Regions from separate parts of the Prauserella sediminis genome, predicted to be linked through region 1. Evidence: riboswitches for the same ligand, from Rfam matches in the RefSeq annotation. Region 1 holds a riboswitch; each other region holds the start of a gene.
What was found. A riboswitch is a leader RNA that binds a small molecule or an ion and turns the genes downstream of it on or off. The one in region 1 is predicted to bind cobalamin.
Positions count from the first base shown of each region.

Region 2: linked by a shared signal. The riboswitch ahead of metE (5-methyltetrahydropteroyltriglutamate--homocysteine S-methyltransferase) and the one ahead of metE (5-methyltetrahydropteroyltriglutamate--homocysteine S-methyltransferase) in region 1 are both predicted to bind cobalamin.
Region 3: linked by a shared signal. The riboswitch ahead of FB384_RS14860 (ABC transporter substrate-binding protein) and the one ahead of metE (5-methyltetrahydropteroyltriglutamate--homocysteine S-methyltransferase) in region 1 are both predicted to bind cobalamin.

Region 1 covers NZ_JACIBS010000003.1:50,384-58,105, forward strand. The annotation lists gene FB384_RS20720 (ribonucleoside-diphosphate reductase subunit alpha) at 1-1,190, shown strand, start outside; gene FB384_RS20725 (ribonucleotide-diphosphate reductase subunit beta) at 1,240-2,319, shown strand; cobalamin riboswitch at 2,536-2,751, shown strand; gene metE (5-methyltetrahydropteroyltriglutamate--homocysteine S-methyltransferase) at 2,896-5,181, shown strand; gene FB384_RS20735 (IS481 family transposase) at 5,653-6,657, opposite strand; gene FB384_RS20740 (MarR family winged helix-turn-helix transcriptional regulator) at 6,654-7,091, opposite strand; gene FB384_RS20745 (hypothetical protein) at 7,088-7,468, opposite strand; gene FB384_RS20750 (hypothetical protein) at 7,664-7,722, shown strand, end outside.
Region 2 covers NZ_JACIBS010000006.1:35,328-43,049, reverse strand. The annotation lists gene FB384_RS22725 (TetR/AcrR family transcriptional regulator) at 1-396, shown strand, start outside; gene FB384_RS22720 (acyl-CoA dehydrogenase family protein) at 496-1,668, shown strand; cobalamin riboswitch at 1,794-2,019, shown strand; gene metE (5-methyltetrahydropteroyltriglutamate--homocysteine S-methyltransferase) at 2,149-4,245, shown strand; gene FB384_RS22710 (cytosine permease) at 4,307-5,620, opposite strand; gene FB384_RS27395 (lysozyme) at 5,896-7,266, opposite strand; gene FB384_RS22700 (NAD-dependent epimerase/dehydratase family protein) at 7,630-7,722, shown strand, end outside.
Region 3 covers NZ_JACIBS010000001.1:3,274,058-3,281,779, reverse strand. The annotation lists gene FB384_RS14880 (hypothetical protein) at 7-453, shown strand; gene FB384_RS14875 (ABC transporter ATP-binding protein) at 465-1,301, opposite strand; gene FB384_RS14870 (FecCD family ABC transporter permease) at 1,298-2,347, opposite strand; gene FB384_RS14865 (FecCD family ABC transporter permease) at 2,344-3,495, opposite strand; gene FB384_RS14860 (ABC transporter substrate-binding protein) at 3,506-4,489, opposite strand; cobalamin riboswitch at 4,772-4,952, opposite strand; gene FB384_RS14855 (aconitate hydratase) at 5,081-7,039, shown strand; gene FB384_RS14850 (AAA family ATPase) at 7,161-7,722, shown strand, end outside.

The DNA of each region.
Region 1 (7,722 bases):
AACACGCCGGAGTGGTGCACTCGTCCAACCTGTGCACCGAGATCACCCTCAACACGACTGCCGACGAGGTCGCCGTCTGCAACCTCGGCTCGATCAACCTCGCCGCGCACGTCACCGCCGACGGCCTCGACCGCGCCAGGTTGGAGCACACGACCCGCACGGCGGTGCGCATGCTCGACAACGTCATCGACATCAACTTCTACACGATTCCCGAGGCCAGCCGGTCGAATCTGAAACACCGCCCGATCGGGCTCGGGCTCATGGGATACGCCGATGCGCTGTTCCGGCAACGGATCCCGATGTCCTCGCCGGAAGCGGTGACCTTCGCCGACCACAGTACGGAGCTGATCTCGTATCACGCGATCGCAGCCTCGGCCGAACTGGCGGCGGAGCGCGGCCGTTACGAGTCCTTCGAAGGATCGTTGTGGAGCCGAGGGATCCTGCCGCTCGACTCGCTGCGCCTGCTTGAGGACGCCCGTGGCGGCGACGTCCAGCTCGACCATTCGTCCACTCTGGACTGGGACACGCTGCGAGATCGCGTGCGCGAACAGGGGATGCGCAACTCGAACGTCATGGCCGTCGCGCCGACGGCGACGATCTCCAACATCTGCGGCGTCGCCCAGTCGATCGAACCGCTCTACCGGAACCTCTACGTCAAGGCGAACATGTCCGGCGACTTCACCTCGATCAACCCGTGGCTGGTCGACGACCTTCGGCAACGCGGTCTGTGGGACGAGACGATGGTGGCCGACCTGAAATACTTCGACGGCAATCTCGGTGACATCGACCGTGTCCCCGCCGAGCTCAAGGAGCTCTACGCGACCGCATTCGAGATCGACTCGTCGTGGCTGATCGCCGCCGCCGCGCGTCGGCAGAAATGGATCGACCAGGCACAGTCGCTGAATCTCTACGTCGCGGGCGCCAGCGGCCGCCAACTCGACGAGCTGTACCGGCTCGCATGGCACCGCGGGCTCAAGACCACATACTACCTGCGATCCACCGGGGCCACCCACGTCGAGAAGAGCACGCTGCGCGGCACGGACGGCAGGCTCAACGCCGTTCCGGCCGAGTTGCCGGCAGCACCGACGGGGCCTGCGGGACCGTCGTCGGCGGTGGACCCACCCGGCGCGTTTGCGGTCCCGGACGGCGCCTGCTCGGTCGACGACCCCGAGTGCGAGGCCTGCCAGTGACGGGCACGCGAGACCACAAGACACCGCACGTGACCACGGAAGCGATTCCATGACCGTCCAACCCACCTCCGCCGCGGCGATGACCGGACTCGGCGCGATCGACCGGGGCGCCGGTCGCGTCGACGTCGGCGAGAAGTCGATGATCAACGCCCGTGCCGACGTCAACCAGCTGCTGCCGATGAAGTACGGCTGGGCGTGGCAGAAGTACCTCGCCGGCTGTGCCAATCACTGGATGCCGACCGAGGTGTCGATGCAGGCCGACATGGCGCTGTGGAAGTCGCGCGACGGACTGACCGACGACGAGCGTCTGATGCTCACGCGCAACCTGGGATTCTTCGCCACGGCGGAATCACTGGTGGCCAACAACATCGTGCTCGCCGTGTACCGCCACATCACCAACCCCGAGTGCCGTCAGTACCTGCTGCGGCAGGCCTTCGAGGAGGCCGTGCACACGCACACGTTCCAGTACATCTGTGAGAGCCTCGGGCTCGACGAGGGCGAGCTGTTCAACGCCTACCGGGAGATCCCGTCGATCGCCGACAAGGACTCGTGGGCACTGCACTACACCCAGAACCTCGAGAATCCCGACTTCACGACCGGTACCCCCGAGGCCGACCAGGCGTTCCTGCGTGACCTCGTCGCCTTCTACGTGATCTTCGAAGGCATGTGGTTCTACACCGGTTTCGCGCAGATCCTGTCGCTGGGAAGGCGCAACAAGATGGTCGGCATCGCCGAGCAGTACCAGTACATCCTGCGTGACGAGTCGATCCACCTGAACTTCGGCATCGATTGCATCAACCAGATCAAGCTCGAGAACCCGCACCTGTGGAGCCCGGAGTTCCAGGAGGAAGTGCGGCAGATGCTGACCGAGGCGTGCGAGCTGGAGATCGCCTACGGCCGCGACACCATGCCCCGCGGCATCCTGGGGCTCAACGCCGAGCTGTGCGCGCAGTACATGCACTTCATCACCAACCGCCGGTGTGACCAACTGGGACTGCGACCGGTGTTCGCCGAGGTCGACAACCCGTTCCCGTGGCTGTCGGAGGCGATGGACCTGCAGAAGGAGAAGAACTTCTTCGAGACCAGAGTGATCGAGTACCAATCGGGCTCGACCCTCGACTGGGACTGACACCCGCCCGCGACCCGGGCCGGTCGCCCCGGTGTCCGGTCCGGGTCCGTCGGTGCACGCCGGACCGACGGGTCGTTGTGATCGACATCTCCGGCGCCGCCCGATGATCGGGAAAGCCGACGTCGTGCGCCGTGCCGGACCCGCGCGGGGCCCTTGCAAGTTCCCTCCGATGAGCCGTGCGGGCTTGTCATGGAGCTGACCACGACTAGCCTGATGGTGCTGGTGGTTCGTCCGTTCCCCATCACGACCCGGTCGCGTCGGGTTCGGACGAGGCAAGAGGGAACCCGGTGCGAATCCGGGACTGCCCCGCAGCGGTGAGTGGGAACGACAGCCGTCAGAAGCACTGGATGCGATCCGGGAAGCGACGGCCGGTAGGAATCCCGGCGTGCAGCGCCGGAAACGCCCGCGAGTCCGAAGACCTGCCACCGGTACGTGCGCCGCGGCGCACGTGGTCCGAGGTCTCGCGGGAGGACCTGACGGACGACCGGTTCGGTGGCGAGGTGTGCTGCTCTCCGGTCGGCGTGTCCTCCTCGAAGACCTCGGCGTCCGTATCGTCGAGCTCGCGAGGAGAGAGCCTTGACCGGCACCATCGGATCCACCGTCCTGGGATATCCCCGTATCGGGCCCAACCGGGAACTCAAACGTGCCCTGGAGAAGTACTGGTCGGCCGAGACCGACGAAGCCGATCTGCGTGACGTCGCGTGGAAACTCCGCGCCGACTCCTGGCACGCGCTGCACGACGCCGGGCTCGACTCGGTACCCGGCAACACGTTTTCCTACTACGACCAGGTCCTGGACACCGCCGTCACGGTCGGCGCGGTCCCGCGCCGCTACCGCGAGCTGGGCCTGAACCCGCTGGACACCTATTTCGCCATGGCACGCGGCGTGGAATCGACGCCGCCGCTGGAAATGACGAAGTGGTTCGACACCAACTATCACTACCTCGTTCCGGAGATCGGACCGGATACGACGTTCTCGCTGTCCGACCGGACACCGGTCGAACAGTTCCGCGAGGCCACCGAACTCGGCATCACCACGCGGCCCGTACTGGTGGGCCCGCTGACGTTTCTCCTGCTGTCCAAACCGGACGGTGAAGCGCCCGCTGCGTTCCGGCCACTGGACCGGCTCGACGATCTCGTCGACGTCTACGCCGAACTGCTCGCCGAGCTCCGGCGTGCCGGGACGGAATGGGTACAGCTCGACGAACCCGCGTTCGCGGCCGACCGCACCCAGACCGAGCTGGGCGCGCTGCGGGAAACCTACCGCCGGCTCGGCAGCCTGTCCGAGCGGCCGAAACTCCTCGTCGCGGGCTACTTCGGCGACCTCGGCGACGCACTGGACGTGCTGGCCTCCTCCCCCGTCGACGGTCTCGCGGTCGACCTCGTCACCGATCGCGCCACTGTCGACACGCTGCCGACGCTGACCGGCCTGCGGGACAAGACCCTGGTCGCCGGCCTCGTCGACGGCCGCAACGTCTGGCGCACCGACCTCGACAAGGCACTGGCCACGGCCGCGAGCCTCCTGGGCAGCGCCGACGAGCTCGCCGTCGGCACGTCCTGTTCGCTGCTGCACGTGCCCTACGACGTAGAACCGGAGGACATCGAGCCGCAGGTCAAATCGTGGCTGGCGTTCGCGGCACAGAAGGTGCGTGAAGTGGTCACGCTGGGCAGGGCATTGCGCGAAGGCCGGGACGCAGTGGCCACCGACCTCGGCGCCGCACGCGCTGCCGTCGCCGACCGCGCCACCGCGGATCGGGTACGCCACTCCGGCGTGCGATCGCGGGTGGCAGCACTGCGCCCGGAGGCCTCCCGGCGTGCCGACTATCCGGTGCGCCGGGATGCACAGGCCGCAGCGCTGGCGCTGCCCCCACTGCCCACCACGACGATCGGCTCGTTCCCGCAGACCACCGACGTCCGCAAGGCCCGTGCGCAGCTGCGCCGCGGCAGCATCGACGAGGCCGCCTACCGCCGGCGGATGCGCGAGGAGATCGAGCGGGTGATCCGCCTGCAGGAGGATCTCGGCCTGGATGTGCTCGTACACGGTGAGCCCGAGCGAGGCGACATGGTGCAGTACTTCTCCGAGTATCTGGAGGGCTTCGTCTCCACCCACCACGGCTGGGTGCAGTCCTACGGATCCCGGTGCGTGCGCCCGCCGATCCTGTTCGGCGACGTGTCCCGGCCGGAACCGATGACCGTCGACTGGACCACCTATGCCCAGGGACTCACGTCGAAGCCGGTGAAAGGAATGCTCACGGGCCCCGTCACGATCCTGGCCTGGTCGTTCGTGCGCAACGACCAGCCGCTCGGGGACACGGCCACACAGGTCGCGCTGGCAATCCGGGACGAGGTGCGCGACCTCGAAACGGCGGGGATCAGGGTGGTGCAGGTCGACGAGCCGGCCCTGCGGGAACTCCTGCCGTTGCGGGCCGCGCAGCAGCAGGAGTACCTGGACTGGGCCGTCGAGTCGTTCCGGCTCGCCACTACCGGAGTCACCGACAGCACCCAGATCCACACCCACCTGTGCTACTCGGAGTTCGGCGACGTCATCGACGCGATCGTCGCGCTCGACGCCGATGTGACGAGCATCGAGGCCGCTCGCTCGCGCATGGAGGTCCTCCGCGATCTGAGCGACGTCGGCTACGCCAAGGGCATCGGACCGGGCGTCTACGACATCCACTCCCCGCGAGTGCCCGAATCCTCCGAGATCACCGATCTGCTGCAGGCCGCGTTGGAGGCCGTGCCCGCCGAACGGCTGTGGGTCAACCCGGACTGCGGACTCAAGACCCGCGGTTACACCGAGGTCGAGCACGCGCTGCGGAACATGCTCGACGCGACCACGCGGGCACGCGCAACTCTGCGCTGACCACTGCAGCACCTGGGAGCACCTGTGTGGGGCCGCCGATCGGCGGCCCCACACCGCCGGTTGGACCGCACCCGACTTCACGTCGGACACGAGCACGGCGAGCTGCGCCGGCTCATCTCCACTCCTCGTCCGCGCCGACTTCGTGCCTTTCACGGGACTTATCCGCTCGTGGTTGCCGGCCCCGGCCCGGTCGGAGCAGCTGGCCTGATCGGGAGCTTGACCGACTGGTGTTCGCGCACCGGTCGTGTCTCATCACAGTCCTGCCGAATCTCCGCCCCTGGCCGGAATCACATCCGCTCCCACGCAAGAAGAGAACGCATGACCAGTGCGACCGATCTACGCGACGTGGTCGATGTCGTTTTCACCGGACTACCGGTGACCTGACCGCCACCGGCCGCGTGTACCGACCGGCTCCCACCCCGATGGACGACCTCGCCCACGGAAACCCCGACACGCTGGATACGAAGCCAACTAGGTGTATGAGGGCTGGACGTTGGTGACGCCGCCGCGAAGTCGAGATGCTGGCGGCCGTCCGCCGGCTCCGCTGTGCGGTCGGTGGTAGTTGTAGTGGATGTTCCAGACGGCGATCGCGGAAGAGCGGGCGTCCTCGCTATTGAACTCGCGGGCGTAGAGCAGTTCCTCGGCCAGGATTCGCTGGTAGCGCTCAACCTTGCCGTTGTGGCGCGGGGTGTACGGCTTCGTCTTCTGATGTCGCGTGCGCTGGCCGACGACCCGGGCGAAGTCACCGGAGCGGTAGCAGGCCCCCTTGTCGGTGACGACCCGGTGGATGTGTGTGATGCCGTGGGCGGCGAACCAGACCTTGGCTCGGGCGAGGAACGCTGCAGCAGTCGTTCCCTTCTCGTCGGGCAGGGGCTCGGTGTAGGAGAGTCGGGAGAATCCGTCGACGGCGGAGTGCAGGTAGGTGTAGCCGCGCTTCGCGCCAGCTGACTTGGCGCGATCGACGGTCTTGGCCTGGTCGCTGTCGCGGCCGTGGATACGCCAGCCGCCTCCATCGGGGATCCGGCCGACCTTCTTCACGTCGAGGTGGACCATGTGTCCGGGCCAACGGGCGGTGATCTTCCCGGGCTTACGGTTGTTGTCGCCGCCGGGGTCGATGAACCTCCGTCTACCCAGTCCGAGCCTGGTCAGGTGGCGGGTGACGGTGCGGCGGTTGATCGTGAATCCGAGGTCAGCGAGCTCATCGGTGATGCGTTGGGCTGACCGCTTGTGCTCGCGTCGCCAGGTCTCGATCTGCTCGATGGCCCAGGCTGGTGTGGCGTTCGGGCTCCGGTGGGGGCTCGATGAGCGGTCGCGCAGCCCGGCATCTCCGTGACGTCGCCATCGGTTGACCCACTTCGATGCGCAGGCACGCGAGATCCCCATCTCGGCGGCCACATGGGCGATGGGACGCGTCTTACATCGCTCGACCAGTCGGCGGCGTCCCTCGAGGCTGAGCGGGGCGTTGGCGTGGCTCATGCGTCCATCTCGTATGAGCGGTCCATCAGGTCGGTCATCGCCCGTTGGAAGTCGCGGCGTTTCTTGTCGCTCCAGCCTGTGGTCAGCTCAGCGAACACTTCCTCCTGCCAACGATGCGCTTGGTCCAGCATCGACCGGCCCGCAGAGGTGAGTGATGCTTCGCGTCGTCGGCCATCGGTCGCGGACGCTGCCATGACGAGGTACCCGGCTGAGGTGGCGCTCTTGATCAACCGTGACGCGCCGCTCTGGTCGATCCCGACCTCCTGCGCGATCGCGTTCACCGTTGCCGGGCTGGCGCGCAGCCTCAGCGCATGGACAGCCTCGCACACGAGCACGAGCCGCCCCTGCTCACCGCCAGTGTCTGCTGCGGCAGAGCGGCGTGACCAGTGCCTGACGAAATGGAACAGGACCTGTCCCGGGCCGAGGACTGTCACTCGGTTGCCGCCATCTCGCGGCAGGTGTAGGCCAGCTCGAGAGCGGCCTTGAGGTCTGGCAGTCTGAGAGCAGCCGTGACCTTCCCGCCGGAAGCGCGGAAGACGGTCGCTACCCGCGTGGATTCCGTGCTCTCGGGCCAGGTCGCGTCCTCCTCGACCACCATCAGTCGCTCACTGACAGGGTGCCAGGACCGCGGGACCAGCTTGATCCCCGAGCGCTCCACCCACTCGGCAAACTGCGCAGGCGTGATCGGACCCGCGCCCTTCGGACCGAGCACGACGACCGGATCGCCTACCGTACGCTCAGATCGCTGCAGGTCGCGGGCATTGACGCTCGCATGCCACTCGTTGATCGCTTCTTCAAGGTTGGGTTCCATGACCAGCAGTATCTGCGATTCGCATACATCTACGCTCGGGTGGCTGCGACATCAACCTCCTGCCCCGCAACACGTAGCTGCTCTCTTTTCGGTGGATCGAAAACAGCGAGACATCGCCGCCGTCCCTGACAAAGACTGCCCCGGTCATCACCTCCGCGACAAACGGTGGGACATCCGACCACGAAAGGGTAGTGAATGAAAACGGCACGGCTACTGTCGATCGCGGCTGCTGCTGCGATGACAGCCGGGACGTT
Region 2 (7,722 bases), on a different contig from region 1:
GAGACCACGGGCGAGATGGTCCGCTACGTCTCCGAGGCCGTCGACGAGACGGAGCCGTGGCCCGAGCAGGTGCGCAGCGCCGTCGAAGCGTGGTTCGCCTACGCCGAGGCCGAACCGGCGATCGTCGTCAGCTGGATCAGGGACGTGCCCGCACTCGGGGACAAGGCGCGGCAGCTGCAGCGGATGCAGCTCGATGGTTTCGTGACGCTGGCGCAACGACTCCGGCAGCGCGCGGAGCTCCGCGGCGCCGGCGCGCCGGTGCCGCGCGAGAGTGTGATCATCCTGCTCGGCGGGCTGCGGGAACTCGTGGCGACGACCGTCGAGGACGGCGGGAGCCTCGACGGCGTGGTCGAATCGGCGGTCCACGCGGCCGTGTCCTTGCTGACTCCCCAGTGACGCGCCGTCCCGTCGGCGGCACGATGACGGCCGGAGGGCGGCACGATGACGTCCGCCACGGGACGCCCGCCAGAGGCGAAGACGACGAGAGGATCGGCCATGCCCGGCACACAGACACCGCTCGGCCTGTTCGGCACCGAGGACCTGATCGGCGAGGACGACAGGGCGATCCGCGACACGGTGCGGGCGTTCACCGCTGACCGGATCCGCCCGCACCTGGCGGACTGGTTCGACAGCGCGTCGATCCCTGCGCGCGACCTGGCCCGCGAACTCGGCAAGCTCGGTGTGCTCGGCATGCATCTCGAGGGGTACGGCTGCGCCGGTACCACGGCGACGGCCTACGGCCTGGCCTGTATGGAGCTCGAGGCCGCCGATTCGGGACTGCGGAGTCTCGTGTCGGTGCAGGGGTCGCTCGCGATGTACGCGATCTGGCGCTGGGGCTCGGAGGAACAGAAGCAGGAGTGGCTGCCGCGGATGGCCGCGGGGGAGGCGATCGGGTGCTTCGGCCTGACCGAGCCCGATTTCGGGTCGAACCCCGGCGAGATGCGGACCTACGCGCGCCGTGACGGGGAAGACTGGGTGCTCAACGGCACGAAGATGTGGATCACCAACGGTTCCGTGGCCGACGTGGCCGTGGTGTGGGCGCAGACCGACGACAAGATCCGGGGCTTCGTCGTGCCCACGGACACACCCGGATTCTCGGCTCCGGAGATCACGAAGAAGCTGTCGCTGCGGGCTTCGGTGACCAGTGAGCTCGTGCTGGAGGACGTCCGGCTGCCCGCGTCCGCCATGCTGCCGGAGGCGCGCGGCCTGTCCGGACCACTGTCGTGCCTGAACGAGGCCCGCTACGGCATCGTGTTCGGCGCACTCGGCGCGGCCCGGGACTGCCTCGAGACCGCGATCGCCTACGCGCAGGAACGCGACATCTTCGGCAAACCCCTGGCCTCCTACCAGGCCACCCAGCTCAAACTCGCCGACATGAGCCTCGAGCTCGGCAAGGGAATGCTGCTGGCGCTGCACCTCGGAAAGCTCAAGGATGCCGGCACGCTCACGTCCGAGCAGGTCAGCACCGGCAAGCTGAACAACGTGCGGGAGGCCATCGCGATCGCGCGGGAATGCCGGACGCTGCTCGGTGCCAACGGCATCAGCCTCGAATACCCGGTCCTGCGGCACGCCAACAATCTCGAATCGGTGCTGACCTACGAGGGCACGTCGGAGGTGCACCAGCTCGTCATCGGGCAGACCCTGACGGGCCACTCGGCGTTCCGGTGACGGCCGGCGCCGGCCTGTGAGCGAGGTCTCCACCCGCGGCAACGATGCAGGCCGGCGCCGATCCCGGGGTGGGCGAGCGGTCTTCACCGCGTCGTCGCCGGGCGCGACGGCGGGCCGCGGGAGGCTAGGGTGGCCGTGCTGGTGGTTCACCCGCGCCGGGCCCGCACGGGCCTGCCGGGTGAGGCAAGAGGGAACCCGGTGCGAATCCGGGACTGCCCCGCAGCGGTGAGCGGGAACGACCGCCGTCAACAGCACTGGACCCCGGGTCCGGGAAGCGACGGCCAGTAGGACCTCCGGCCCAGGCCGGGAGTGCCCGCGAGTCCGAAGACCTGCCACCGGCGCGCGCACCACCCGGTGCGCGCGGGTCCGAGGTCTCGCGGGTGGACCGGGCGGACGGGCCGGGGTGTGTGCCCCGATCGGCGTGCGCCCCTCCGGCGGGACCGTCGGCACCCGTGTCGACGAGCTCGCGAGGAGAGAGCATTGACCGGCATCATCGGTTCCACCGTCCTGGGATATCCCCGCATCGGCCCCGGCAGGGAGCTGCCGCGGGCGCTCGAACGTTACTGGACCCACCGCGCGGACGAGTCCGAACTCCGTGCCGTCGCCCGGGAACTGCGGGCGCGCACGTGGCGGGAGCTGTCCGCCGCGGGGCTCGACTCGGTGCCGGGCGGCACCTTCTCGTACTACGACCACGTCCTCGACACGGCCGTGATGGCCGGTGCCGTGCCCGAGCGGTTCCGTGCGCTCGGCCTCGGCCCGTTGGACACGTACTTCGCCATGGCACGGGGCACCGACTCGGTGTCACCGTTGGCCACCGCGTCCTGGTTCGGCACGTCCTACCACCACCTGGTGCCGGAGATCGGTCCGGACACCCCGCTCACGTTCGCCGACCGAACCCCGGTGCGGGACTATCTCGAGGCGTTGCGGCTCGGCGTGCACACCCGGCCGGTGCTGCTCGGCCCCGTGACGTTCCTGCTGCTGTGCGCCCCGGAGCCGGGGTCGCCGCCCGGTTTCCGGCCCCTCGATCGCCTCGGCGAACTGCTCGGGGTGTACGCCTGGGTGCTCGGCGAGTTGCAGGCGGCTGGAGCCGACTGGGTGCAGCTCGACGAACCGGCGTTCGCCGCCGACCGCACCGCCGCCGACCGTGACGCCCTGCGGGACGCCTACGACGTCCTGGGCGCCCGGACGCGGCGCCCGGCCCTGTTGGCCGCCGTGCCGTACGGCGACCCGGGGCCGGCACTCGGCGCCCTCGCCGCCACACCCGTCGAGGGCGTCGCGGTCGACCTCGTGTCGGAGACGTCCACGGCGAACACGGTCGTCGCCGCGCCGGGCCTGTCGGACAAGACGCTCGTGGCCGGGCTGGTCGACGGGCGCAACGTGTGGCGCACCGACCTCGACACGGCGCTGGTCACGGCGGCCACGCTGCTCGGTTCGGCACGGGAGGTCGTGGTGGGCACATCGTGCTCGCTGCTGCACGTGCCGTACGACCTCGACCGGGAGACCGCGCTGGACCCGCAGGTCGCGCCGTGGCTCGCGTTCGCCTCGCAGAAGGTGCGGGAGGTGGTGGCGCTGGCCACGGCGTTGCGCCGCGGCCCCGACACCGCCGCAGCCGAGCTGACCCGCACCCGGGAGATCCTCGCCCACCGCGGTGCGAACCCGCCTACCGACCGGCGCGTCCGGGCGCGGCTGGCCACCCTGCGGCCTGCGCATCTCCGGCGCGCCGCGTACGCCGACCGGCGCGCGGCGCAAGACCGTAACCGCGGGTCGGACGAACCGATCGACCCGCTCGTGGCGGCCGTCGACCGGCGGGCGCGCACCGACAGCGGCGGCGACGAGTCGTACGCCGAACGGATGCGCGCGGGCCTGCACGACGTGGTGCGCCTGCAGGAAGTGCTCGGACCGCACGCGGCAGACCTCGCAGCGCCCTCGGCCGACCAGCGGCGCTACGACGACCTGGTGTGTTTCGTCGCGCAGCGGCTGCGCGGCGTCGTGACCCCCGAACACGCGTGGGTGCAGCACAGCGGCGCCTACTGTGTCCGGCCACCGATCGTGGTGGGTGACGTGAGTAGGGCGGCGCCCATGACGGTCGAGTGGGTCACGACCGCCCAGCGGCTGACCACGGCTGCGGTGAAAGGCGTGTTGCCCGGTCCGGCGACGGCGATCGCGGGGATGTTCGTACGCGACGACGTCCCGGTGCTCGACACGGCGGCGCAGCTGGCGCTCGCGCTGCGCGACGAGGTGCGAGACCTGGAAGCGGCCGGCATTCGCGAGATCCAGGTGGACGAGCCCGCGTTGTGGCGGCGGCCGCCGCTGCGTGAGCGGGCCCGCCGTGACCGGTGGACGTGGGCGACCGAGGCGTTCCGGGTGGCGACGTCGGGCGCCGCGGCGTCGACGCGGATCCGCACACAGCTGGGTGATGCGGGGATCGAGGAGACGCTGCAGGTCACCGCGGCGCTCGACGCCGACGTGACGACGACCGCCGCGGCGACGGCGGGGTCTCGTGCCCATGCGGACGCGCTCGCGATGCTGCGGAACGCGGCGGCCGGACCGGAGTCGGCCGGCAGGCCGTTGCCGTAACGCCCGTGACCGACGATGCCCGGCACCACGGCGGGCCGGGCATCGTCTGCCGCGGTGCGGGTCAGTCCGCCGTCGCCGGCCGGCGGCCGAGCGCGGCCGTGAACGCGACGACGAGGGCGAAAGCGACGGCGATGCCCTGTACCGCAGGGATCCCCACGTCGAACAGTGATCCGACCAGTGCTGCGGCCGTGCCGCCGACATAGGCGAGCAGTCCGGGCCACACCACGAGCGGGACGTCCTCGACCGCGGTGCCGGGATCGCGGCGTCGCCACGCGAACAGGAACATGCCGATCAGCACTCCGCCCAGCGGGGGAACGAACACTCCGAGCAGCGTGAGGAAGGACGTGATCGCCTCGTCGATACCGGTGAGTGCCATCCCGATGCCGATGGCCACGCCACCGACGATGAACGGCCGCTTGTCGGGTTTGCCGAACAGCTCGGCACCCGCGACGCCGAACGCGTACGCCGTGTTGTCGTTGGTGGTCCACAGATTCGTCACGATGAGCAGGACCGCCAGACCTGTCGAACCGAGCCCGAGGAGCACGTTCGCGAAGTCCGGTTCGCCGTAGCCGATCGCTCCCAGCCCGCCGAAGGCGAGGAGTCCGAACTGGACCAGCAGCATCGTTCCGGCCGTCATCGCGAAGGCGAGCGTGCTGCCCGGGGCGAACCGCGTCCAGTTGCCGATCTGCGAACCACCGCTGACGAACGTGCCGATCATCATGGTCAGCGCCGTGCCTGCGCTGATCGCTCCCGTCCCCTCGTAGGACACCACGGCGTCCCACCCGCCCGCCTCGCCGACCGCCGAGATCGCGACCCAGAGGCACAGCGCCGTCATGAGCGGTACGGAGATCCACGACAGCAGCTCGATGCCGCGAAACCCGGTGTAGGCCGTCACGGCCATGGCGATTCCGCCGACCAGCACGAGTGGCCAGGTCACCGACAGGTCGAACGCACCGCCCAACAGGGTGGCGAGCACACCGACCGTGATGCCGTACCAGCCGATCTGGGTGCCGCCGAGCAGGAGCGAGGCCCATTTGCCGCCGGCTTTGCCGAGCGCGAGCCGTGCCAGCAACACGGTGGTGAGACCGGTGCGGGCGGCGGCGATGCCCAGGGTCGCGATGTAGCCGGCCAGCACGAGCGCCGAGATCAGCGCCAGTACGAGGAACGTCGGGAAGCCGAACGCGCCCGCGACCTGTCCGCCCGTCGCCATCGTCGGGGTGAAGAACCCGAAGCCGGCGATGACCACGGCGAGGGAGGCGATGCCTTTGCGGGCGTTGTCGGGAACCCTGCTCAGCGGATGATCGCGGTCGACCGGTGCCGGGGCGGCGCCCGGGTCGGCGGCGCCCGGATCGGATGGTGTCTGCGACGTCGTCACGGAGCACCTCTCGGGAGGGGACGGGGAGAGGGGAGCACCGCTCCACGGCGACGGGGAGCGTACGTGCGCACAGCGGCGGACGTTAGCCCGACAGCGTACCGCCGTGTTGCGTGCGTTCGGCACGGGCGCCCGCGGGCACGCCCGTGGAGGTCACGGTGACGACGTCAGGGGTTCGGGGTGCGTCGGCCGGGTGGAGGGCAGGGAGTGGACGCCCGGCCGGTTCCGGCGGTGCCCGTCCCGCGCTCGGCGCGCGGGCCGGGCACCGCCGGAAGGGGTCAGCGCCGGCTGCGTGCGGGCGCGCGGGTCAGCGTCAGCACGATCAGGCCGAGCACGATCATCGCGGCGGCGAACACGATCAGCCGCGGCAGGTCCTGCTCGGCGCCCGTCTCGGCGAGCTTGTCCGGACCGTCGTCCTGCGTGGCCACGTCGCCGCCAGCCTTCTGCTGTGACTGCTGCGGAGCCTGCTCGGCGGCCTGCTTCGGTGCTTCCTCCAGCACGAGCTGGTCGCTGCCGGTGCCGTCCGCGACGGCGTTCTGGTCCGCCGCCCCACCGGCGTCGTCCGAACCAGTGCCGGCGCCATCCTGTCCCTGGTCACCGTCGTCGCCGGCCTGCGGGTCGGTCGCCTCGTCCCGGCCGTCCGCCGCGTCGTCATCGGATGGTGCGTCGTCATCGGACGGCGTGGCGGGAGCGTCGGACTCCGGCGTGGACGGTTCCGGCTCCGGGCTCGGCTCGGGATCGGGTTCGGGACTCGGTTCCGGGCTCGGCTCCGGTTCCGGTTCCGGGCTCGGCTCGGGGTCGGGGTCCGGTTTCGGATCGGGCTTCGGGTCCGGGTCCGGCTTCGGGTCGGGCTTCGGCTCCGGTTTTGGCTCCGGTTTCGGTTCGGGGTCGGACTTGTCGTCGTCGCCGCGGGCCAGCTGCTTCAACTGAGCCATCGAGCCGTTGAAGGTGTTCTGGTCGCCGGGCATCGGGCCGTGATCGTTGTACTGCCACAGCGTGTAGTGGGTCCAGCCGTTCGGCAGTTCGCCGACGCGATCGTTGTAGCGGGCGATGAACAGCGGGTGGTCGCTGCCGAATCGGGGCGAGTTGCCGGTGCAGTTCTTCCACCAGTCCGTGGTCGTGTAGATCATCGGCCACCGGCCGGTCTTGGTGTGGACCCGCTCGGAGAAGCTCTTGATCCACCGGACCATCTCGCCGTGCGACCGGCCGTAGCACGGGTCGGCGCCGTACGGGTTGTACTCCATGTCGAGCAGCGGAGGCAGTGTCTTGCCGTCCGCCGACCAGCCGCCGCCGTTCGCGACGAAGTAGTCGGCCTGCGGCGCCGCCGGGCCGACGTCCGGGCGGGCGAAGTGATAGGCGCCGCGGATCATGCCGACGTCGTGGGCGCCGTTGTACTGCTGGGCGAAGTACGAGTTGGTGAATCCGGTGCCCTCGGTGGCCTTGACGTAGGCGAACCGTGCGCCCGTGTTCCACGCGTGCTGCCAATCGACGTTCCGCTGGTGCCCGGAGACGTCGATGCCCGGAACGCCGTCCGGGGCCGCCGCGGCGCGCGATCCGCCCAGCAGGGTCAGTGATCCGAGCAGCATCGCCGCGAGTGCGGCCAGGGTCAACGAGATCCGCGAGGCGGTGCGCAGGCCGTTCGCCGGCATGGTGTTCCTCCCAAGCCGCACCTGCAGGGCCGGGCGCGGCGTTCGGTTCGGGCCGCGCTCGGCATGCGCGCGGCCCTGGTCTGCACAAGCGCCTTCAGGATCGGTTCACATGGTGCTGGTGTAAATATGTGGGTCGGGTGTGACTCGTGTGACTTCTGTGGTTTACGCAGGTCAGGTGACCGTCCGCCCTGGCGCAGTGCAGGCGAAGTCACCTTCGTGGGTGACGTCTACGAGGGGACGTGCCTTGCGCTCACCGGGGGTATCGGGTGGGTCCACGGTGTCGCGGTCGTGCGGATCTGACGGATTCGTGACATCGGCGCCGGTCCGGCCGCGAACGTCCGCGGCCGCTCCTACGGTGTCGGCATGCGTGTTCTCATCACCGGTGGCGCCGGATTCGTCGGATCGCACGTGGCGGACGTCCTGACCGAGCGCGGCCACGAGGTGCGGCTGCTCGAC
Region 3 (7,722 bases), on a different contig from region 1:
GGCGGCATGGCAATGGTGACGCCGGCGGAACTGAGTCCCGACGCATCGTTCGCCCTCGGGTGCTGCACGAAGGTCAAAGGCGGCATCGTCGCCCCGCAGCGGATGACGTATGCGACCTACCGGTTCGCCACTCGCCGCCCGGAACGCGGCAAACAGCACGGAACCGTCGACTGTCCGCGGTGCGGCGCCACGATCCCGCTGTCGATCCTCGCGGTGTCCGACGTGCGCCGGCGGCGACGGAACTGCCGAACGGCCTGGACCGTGGCGAGCGTGATCTCGTTCGTGACACCGATCGCGATCATGCTCGCCACCGGCGACGACGAGTGGCTCGCGATCGGCCCGCTCCTGATCCCCGGGATCGGCCTCGCGATCGCGGCCGTCGTCCATCCGCCGTCGATGACCGGCATCAGCATCGCCCGGAAGGCGCGCGGCCAGCACATCGTCACGCGGTAGCCCGCCGGGAGTCAGCCGCCACGTCGATCGCCCGACGGTGGCCGGGGCAGGACGATCGGCGTCCCGGTGAGCGGGTCGTCGATGACGGCGCAGTTCAGCGAGAACACGGATTCGATGGTGTCGGGCTGCAGGACCTCGGCGGGTGGCCCCTCGGCGACGATGCGGCCGTCCTTGACGGCAACGAGGTGGTGGGCGTAGCGGCCCGCGAGGTTCAGGTCATGCAGGACGAGCAGGGTGGTGCGGCCGAGCGCGGCGTTCAGGTCGGTGAGCAGTTCGAGCAGGTCGATCTGGTGGGCCAGGTCGAGGTGGGTGGTGGGCTCGTCGAGCAGCATGACGTCCGGATCCTGGGCGAGTGCGAGCGCGAGCCATGCCCGTTGCCGCTGACCGCCGGACAGTTCGTCGACCGGTCGCTCGGCGAGGTGGGTGATGCCGGTGGACTCCATCGCCGCCGTGATCGCGGCGTCGTCGGCATCGGTGTGGTGGCGGAACCAGCGCTGATGCGGGTGCCGTCCGCGGCCGACGAGGTCGGCCACGGTGATGCCGTCGGGCGCGAGGGGCTGCTGGGGCAGCAGTCCGAGTCGCCGGGCAAGCGTTTTCGTGGCGAGCCGCGCGATGTCCTGTCCGTCGAGCAGGACGGCTCCGCGGCGTGGGCGCATCAGCCGAGCGAGCCCGCGCAGCAGGGTGGACTTCCCGCTGCCGTTGGCGCCGACGATGGCGGTGATCCGGCCGGGCGGCACGGTGACGGAGACGTCCCGGACGACGGGCTCTGCGTCGTAGCCGAGGGTGAGCCTGTCGGCCGACAGTTCCGTGGCCGGCGGCATGGCGGTCGCGGTCGCGTCAGGGTTCATCCGGTGTGTCCGATCCGGTTGGCACGAGCGAGGAGGTAGAGGAGAACGGGTGCGCCGAGGACTCCGGTCACGGCGCCGACGGGCAGTTCGGTCGGCGCGAACAGCAGCCGCGCGACGAGGTCGGCGCCGGTCACGAGCAGCGCGCCCGCCGCGGCGGCCGGGCCGAGCGTGACCGGCCTGCCCGCCAGCAGCCGCCGCGTGATCTGCGGGGCCACGAGTGCGATGAACCCGATCGGACCGGCCGCCGCGGTGGCCATGGCGGCGAGGACCACGGCGGTCGTGATCAGGGCGAGCCGGACCCGGGTCGTTCCGCCGCTGAGCGTTCTGGCCAGGTCGTCGCCGAGTTCGAGGATGCGAAGGTGCCGGCCGAGCACCAGCAGCACGGGCACCGCCGCCGCCAGTGCGACGAGGACGATGGTGACGTGCAGTGTGCCGCGGTTGGCGAGGCTGCCGGTGAGCCAGGACGCCGCACTCAGTACCTGGTGGTAGTCGGCCCGTACCAGCAGGTAGGAGATCGCGGACGAGAGCATGGCCGCGATACCGATGCCCACCAGCACGAGCCGATAGCCGTTCAAGCCCCGGTTGAGCGCGATGAGCACGATCGCCGCGGACGTCAGCAGCGCCCCGGCGAGCGCGCCCAGTACGAGGGACGCCCCGGCACCGCCCGCGATGGTCATCACGAGCAGCGCACCGAACGACGCGCCGGCGTTCACGCCGATCACGTCAGGGCTCACCAGCGGATTCGCGGCGATCCGCTGCAGGATCGCGCCCGACACGGCGAAGGCCGCGCCGACCCCGAGGCCGGTCACCACGCGGGGCAGCCGGTCCCGCACCACCACGTCGTACTCGATGAGCGTTCCCCTGCCGCCGAGCACGCGCAGGGTGTCGGCGAGCCGCAGGTCGAACTCGCCGAGGCCGAGCGCTGCCACGGCGAGCGTCAAGGCGCACAGCCACAGCATCGACGTCAACAGCGCCGAGCGCCGCTGCAGCCGGAACACGACGGCTCCGCGGGCGACACGCACGGCGACGGTGTCCTTGGCCGTCACAGCTGTGCCACCTTCCGGCGGCGCACCAGGTAGAGGAACAGCGGTCCGCCCGCGAGCCCGGTCACGATGCCCACCTGCAGCTGCTCCGGCTGCACCAGCCACCGGCCCGCGACGTCGGCGAGGAGCAGCAGGATCGGGCCCAGCAGCGCCGACAGCGGCATGATCCACCGGTAGTCCGGCCCGATCAGCAGGCGTGCGATGTGCGGGACCGCCAGGCCGACGAAGGCGATGGGGCCTGCGATCACGGTCGCCGTACCGGCCAGTAGCAGCACCGACACCGCCGCGAGCACACGGATCGCCACCAGCCGTGTCCCCAGGCTGCGCGCCATGTCCTCGCCCAGCGCGATCGTGTTGAGGCTCCCGCTGACCGTCAGCGCCAGCAGGAAACCCGTGACCAGGAACGGTCCGACGGCGGCCGTGACCTCGGCCCCGGCGCGGGTGAGTGAGCCGACGGCCCAGAACCGGTACTCGTCCAGCGTGGCCGCGTCGAGCAGCGTGACGATGGTGGTCATCGAGCCGACCATGGCGGTGAGCGCCGCTCCGGCCAGCGCCAGTTTCACCGGCGTCGCTCCGCCCCGGCCGAGGGAACCGAGAACGTAGACGAAGAGGGCGGCGGCTCCGGCACCGGCGAACGCGAACCAGAGATGGCCACCGGCCGTGGTCACGCCGAGCGCGATCGCGGTCACCACGGCCAGCGACGCGCCGGCGTTGACGCCCAGAATTCCCGGGCCCGCCAGCGGGTTGCGCGTGAGTCCCTGCATCACCGCGCCGGCCACTCCCAGGGCACTGCCCGCCAGCAGGCCGGACACCGTTCGCGGGATGCGCACGTGCCACACGATCGTGTCCACGTCTGCCTGTCCCGGCGAGAGGACCGCCGACAGCACGCGGGCGGGCGAGGAGGGATAACTTCCGACCACAAGGGACAGTGCACAGGCGACGGCGAGCAGCGCCACCGCCGACACCGTCCAGACCACTGTGGACCGCCACCCTGCCCGGCCTTCCCGCGGCCGCGGTGCCTGCGGCCGCGGCGATGCCGCCCGCTGCGACGGGATGCCGGCCACGTCGGCCGTCGTCGATGCGCGTTCCCCGGCCGACGAGACCCCCACGGCCACCCGGATCCTCTCGGTCGGCGAGCTCCGCTTGTTCACCCAGCTCGCCTCAGCCGACGCGGTCGGGGTGCAGCACCGACGCCACCAGTTCGACGCTGTGGGCGGCACGGACTCCCGCACTGCGGTCGGCGAACAGGAACGGGTGCACCGCCTTGTTCTCCACCGCGGTCAGACCGGACAGGGCCGGGTCGTGCAGGATGGCGTCGGCCTCGGGCCGGGCGTCCTGTTCGGTCATGCTCGCGTCACAGCACGCGTCGGTGAGGATGACGTCGGGGTCACGCTTGACCAGTTCCTCGGCGCCGACATCGATGTTGCGTTTCTTCGACAGGTCGGCGAAGGCGTTCGTGCCGCCCGCCCGTTCGATGATGTGCGAACCGAAGTCGATACCGCTCGCGACGCCGTAGGTGCCGTCCTCGTTGGGCGACACGATGGCGACCGACGGCCGGTCGACGCCGGCGACCTGTTTCTCGACCGTGGCGATCCGTTCGCGCATGTCGCTGATCACGGCCTCCGCGTTGTCCTCGACGCCGAACAGGGCGCCGAGATCGCGCAGGTCCCGGTAGATGTTCTCGACCTTCACGGTGGCCGGGTCGATCGACTGGTCGGTGAGGCCGTCCTCGCTGGGGCAGAGCGGTGAGAGGATCCAGCTCTGCACGCCGACCTCACGAAGGCTGGCGCGCGTGCCGACCGAACTATCGGCGCCCTGCTCGGCGAAGAATCCGTTGAAGCCGGACAGCACGAAGTCCGGGTTCGCCTGCAGCAGTGCCTCTCTGCTGGGGAGGCTGGGCAGGTAGTCCACATCGGCCTGACGGTCCGCGTACTCCGGCAGCACCTTCGCATCCAGGAACGCGGTTCCGGCGAGCCGGTCGCTCACCCCGAGAGCATGGGCCAGTTCGATGGCGGGCTGGTAGGCCGCGTAGATGCGCTGCGGCGGATCGCCGGTGGCCACGTCGATGCCGCAATTGGTCCGGCTGGTCGCACCGCCCGCTGCCGATGCGGCATCCGGCGGTGGCGGTGCGCAGGCCGTCGCCACGGCAGTCAGAACTGCCGCGCACAGGGCCGTGGCACGCCGAGCTGTGGCGTGCGGAGAAGTGGTCGCGACGGAGTTGCGCCCACGGCGCAGAGTGGAAGTGGCGCGCCGACGGCGCAGAGCGCCAGTTGAACGCCTTCGGCGCAGTGATACAGGGCGACTTCGGCGCGGTGATACAGAGTTGCGCCTTCGGCGCAGCGATACAGGGCGCCTTCGGCGCAGCGGCAATGACATCGTCAGCCCGCCCCTCCAGGTCCTCGTGGATCGGGTCATCGGTGTGCGATCGGGTCACACAGTGCCGTGGCCGGTCTCCTGGCTGACGGGTCGTACGCGCTGTGCCAGCCTTCCCGGAACGTTCGTTCCAGTGGCTCGCATGCTGAACGGCACAGCACTTCCCGAATCACAGTGGCGAGGGCCGCTCCGGTTTTCCACCGGATTCCCGTGCACCACGGCGGTGTGAACCTAACAGACCCGCGCGCCACCCGGGGTGTGTCGGCACCCACACGGCGCACGACGCAGTGGTCGACGTTTCGATCCGCCCCGCACCGGCAACCTCCACCCTGCAGACTCCCCGGGCCGAAGGAAGCGGAACGTATGCCTCGCAACGTTGCACAGAAGCTGATCGCCGACCACCTCGTGGACGGCACGATGACGCCGGGCGAGGAAATCGCGATCCGGATCGATCAGACCCTGACCCAGGACGCCACCGGAACGCTGGTCATGCAGGAGCTGGAGGCACTGGACCTGGACCGGACCCGCGCCGACGTCAGTGTCCAGTACGTCGACCACAACCTGCTGCAGGCCGACGAGCGCAATGCCGAGGACCACGCGTTCCTCCGTTCGGCGTGCCGCCGGTACGGCCTCTGGTACTCCAAACCGGGCAACGGCGTGTCGCACCCGACCCACATGCAGCGGTTCGGCGTGCCGGGTGCGAGCATGGTCGGCTCCGATTCGCACACGCCGGCGGCCGGGTCGTTGGGGATGCTGGCGATCGGGGTCGGCGGGCTGGACGTGGCCACGGCGATCACGGGCGAACCGATGTACGTGCGGATGCCGGAGATCTGGGGTGTGCGGCTGACCGGCGAGCTCCCACCGTGGGTGTCGGCCAAGGACGTCATCCTGGAGATGCTGCGCAGGCACACGGTGTCGGGCGCGGTGAACCGGATCATCGAGTACCACGGGCCGGGTCTGGCGAAGCTGTCGGCGATGGACCGGCACGTGATCGCCAATATGGGCGCCGAGCTGGGCGCCACGACGACGGTGTTCCCGTCGGACGACGCGGTGCGGCGGTTCCTGCGTACCGAAGGCAGGGAGCAGGACTTCGTGGAGATCGCCGCCGACGAGGATGCCCAGTACGACGTCACCGACGAGATCGACCTGTCGACATTGGTGCCGCTGATCGCGAAGCCGTCGGCGCCGGACAACGTCGTCGAGGTGCGCGAGGTCGCCGGAACGCCGTTGGGGCAGGCGATCATCGGCTCGTCGGCCAACCCGGGGCTGCGTGACTTCGCGATCGCCGCCGCAATGGTCCGCGGCAAGCAGACGGCGGGCGGCGTCAGTTTCGACATCAACCCGACGTCGCGGGAGATCTTCGCCGACCTGACGAAGATGGGCGGCACGTTCGACCTGGTGTCGGCGGGCGCGCGGATCCACCAGGCGGGATGCATGGGGTGCATCGGCATGGGGCAGGCTCCCGCCGTGGGGCACAACTCGCTGCGCACCTTCCCGCGGAACTTCCCCGGTCGTTCGGGCACGCGGGAGGATTCGGTGTGGTTGTGCTCGCCGGAGACGGCCGCGGCCAGTGCGCTCAAGGGTGTGATCACCGATCCGCGCGATCTGGGGATGGAGGAGCCCGCACTGGCGCTTCCCGAGCACGCGACGATCAACCCGGACACGCTGGAGGAGCCACCTCCGCCCGAGGTGTCGCGCCGCGCGGAACTGACGAAGGGCCCGAACATCTCGGCGCTGCCGGACTTCCCGCCGTTGCCGGACCGGATCGAGGCGCCGGTGCTGCTGAAGGTAGGTGACGACGTGTCGACCGACGAGATCTCCCCCGCCGGGGCCGCCGCGTTGCCGTACCGGTCGAACATCCCGGCGCTGGCCGAGTTCACGTTCACGCGGATCGACCCGGACTATCCGGCGCGGGCGCGGGAGACGGCCGGCGGTTCGGGGCACGTGATCGTCGGTGGCCGCAACTACGGTCAGGGTTCGTCGCGTGAGCACGCCGCGATCACGCCGCGCCACTTGGGGCTGCGCATGGTGATCGCGGTGTCGTTCGCGCGGATCCACTGGCAGAACCTGGCGAACTTCGGAATCCTGCCGGTCGAATTCACCGACCCCGAGGACTACGCCCGCATCGACGCCGACGACACGCTCGTGGTCGAGGACCTCCGCCGGCCGCTGGGTGAGCCGGACGCCCGGCTGAGGGTGCGGAATGCCACGAAGGACCAGCGCTACGAGGTGCGGCATACCCTGTCGCAGCGCCAACGTGACGCCGTGCTGGCAGGCGGGAAGATCCCGTTGTTGGCGCAGAGGTCGGCGACCGTGTCGTGAGTGGTGGGTGTCGGCCGTCTTGGGTCGCTGACCGGAGCCGGGTGGATGGTTCGTCGCGCGGTGCGGAACGTCCGCGCGCGACCGCCGGTGGGTGTCGGTGGTGGCGCTTACGGTCGTTCGCATGCTGACGACACTGGCCGTGCAGAACTACCGTTCGCTGCGGGATCTGGTGCTGCCGCTGTCGCGGCTGACCGTGGTGACGGGCGCCAACGGGAGTGGCAAATCGAATCTGTACCGGGCGATGCGGCTGTTGGCGGATGCGGCGCGTAGTGGTGCAGTCGGCGCGCTGGCACGCGAGGGCGGGTTGCCGTCGACGTTGTGGGCTGGGCCGGAGACGATCGGCCGCGCGGTGCGGGAGGGCAGCGCTCCCCCGCAGGGCACCGTGCGGACGAAGTCCGTCGGATTGCGGCTCGGCTTCACGGGCGACGAGTTCGGCTACGCACTCGATCTGGGGATGCCGGTGCCGGTCGAGAAGTCGGCGTTCAACCGGGATCCGGAGTTCAAACGGGAATGCGTGTGGAGCGGATCGGTGCTGCGCAAGGGCGCGTTGTTGGCCGACCGGGACGGCCCGGTGGTACGTACCCGTGAGGCGGGCGGGGCGTGGGGCCGGGAGGCGCATCGGATCCCGGTGACCGACAGCATGCTGACGTCGTTCGCCGATCCGCGGGTATCACCGGAGGTGC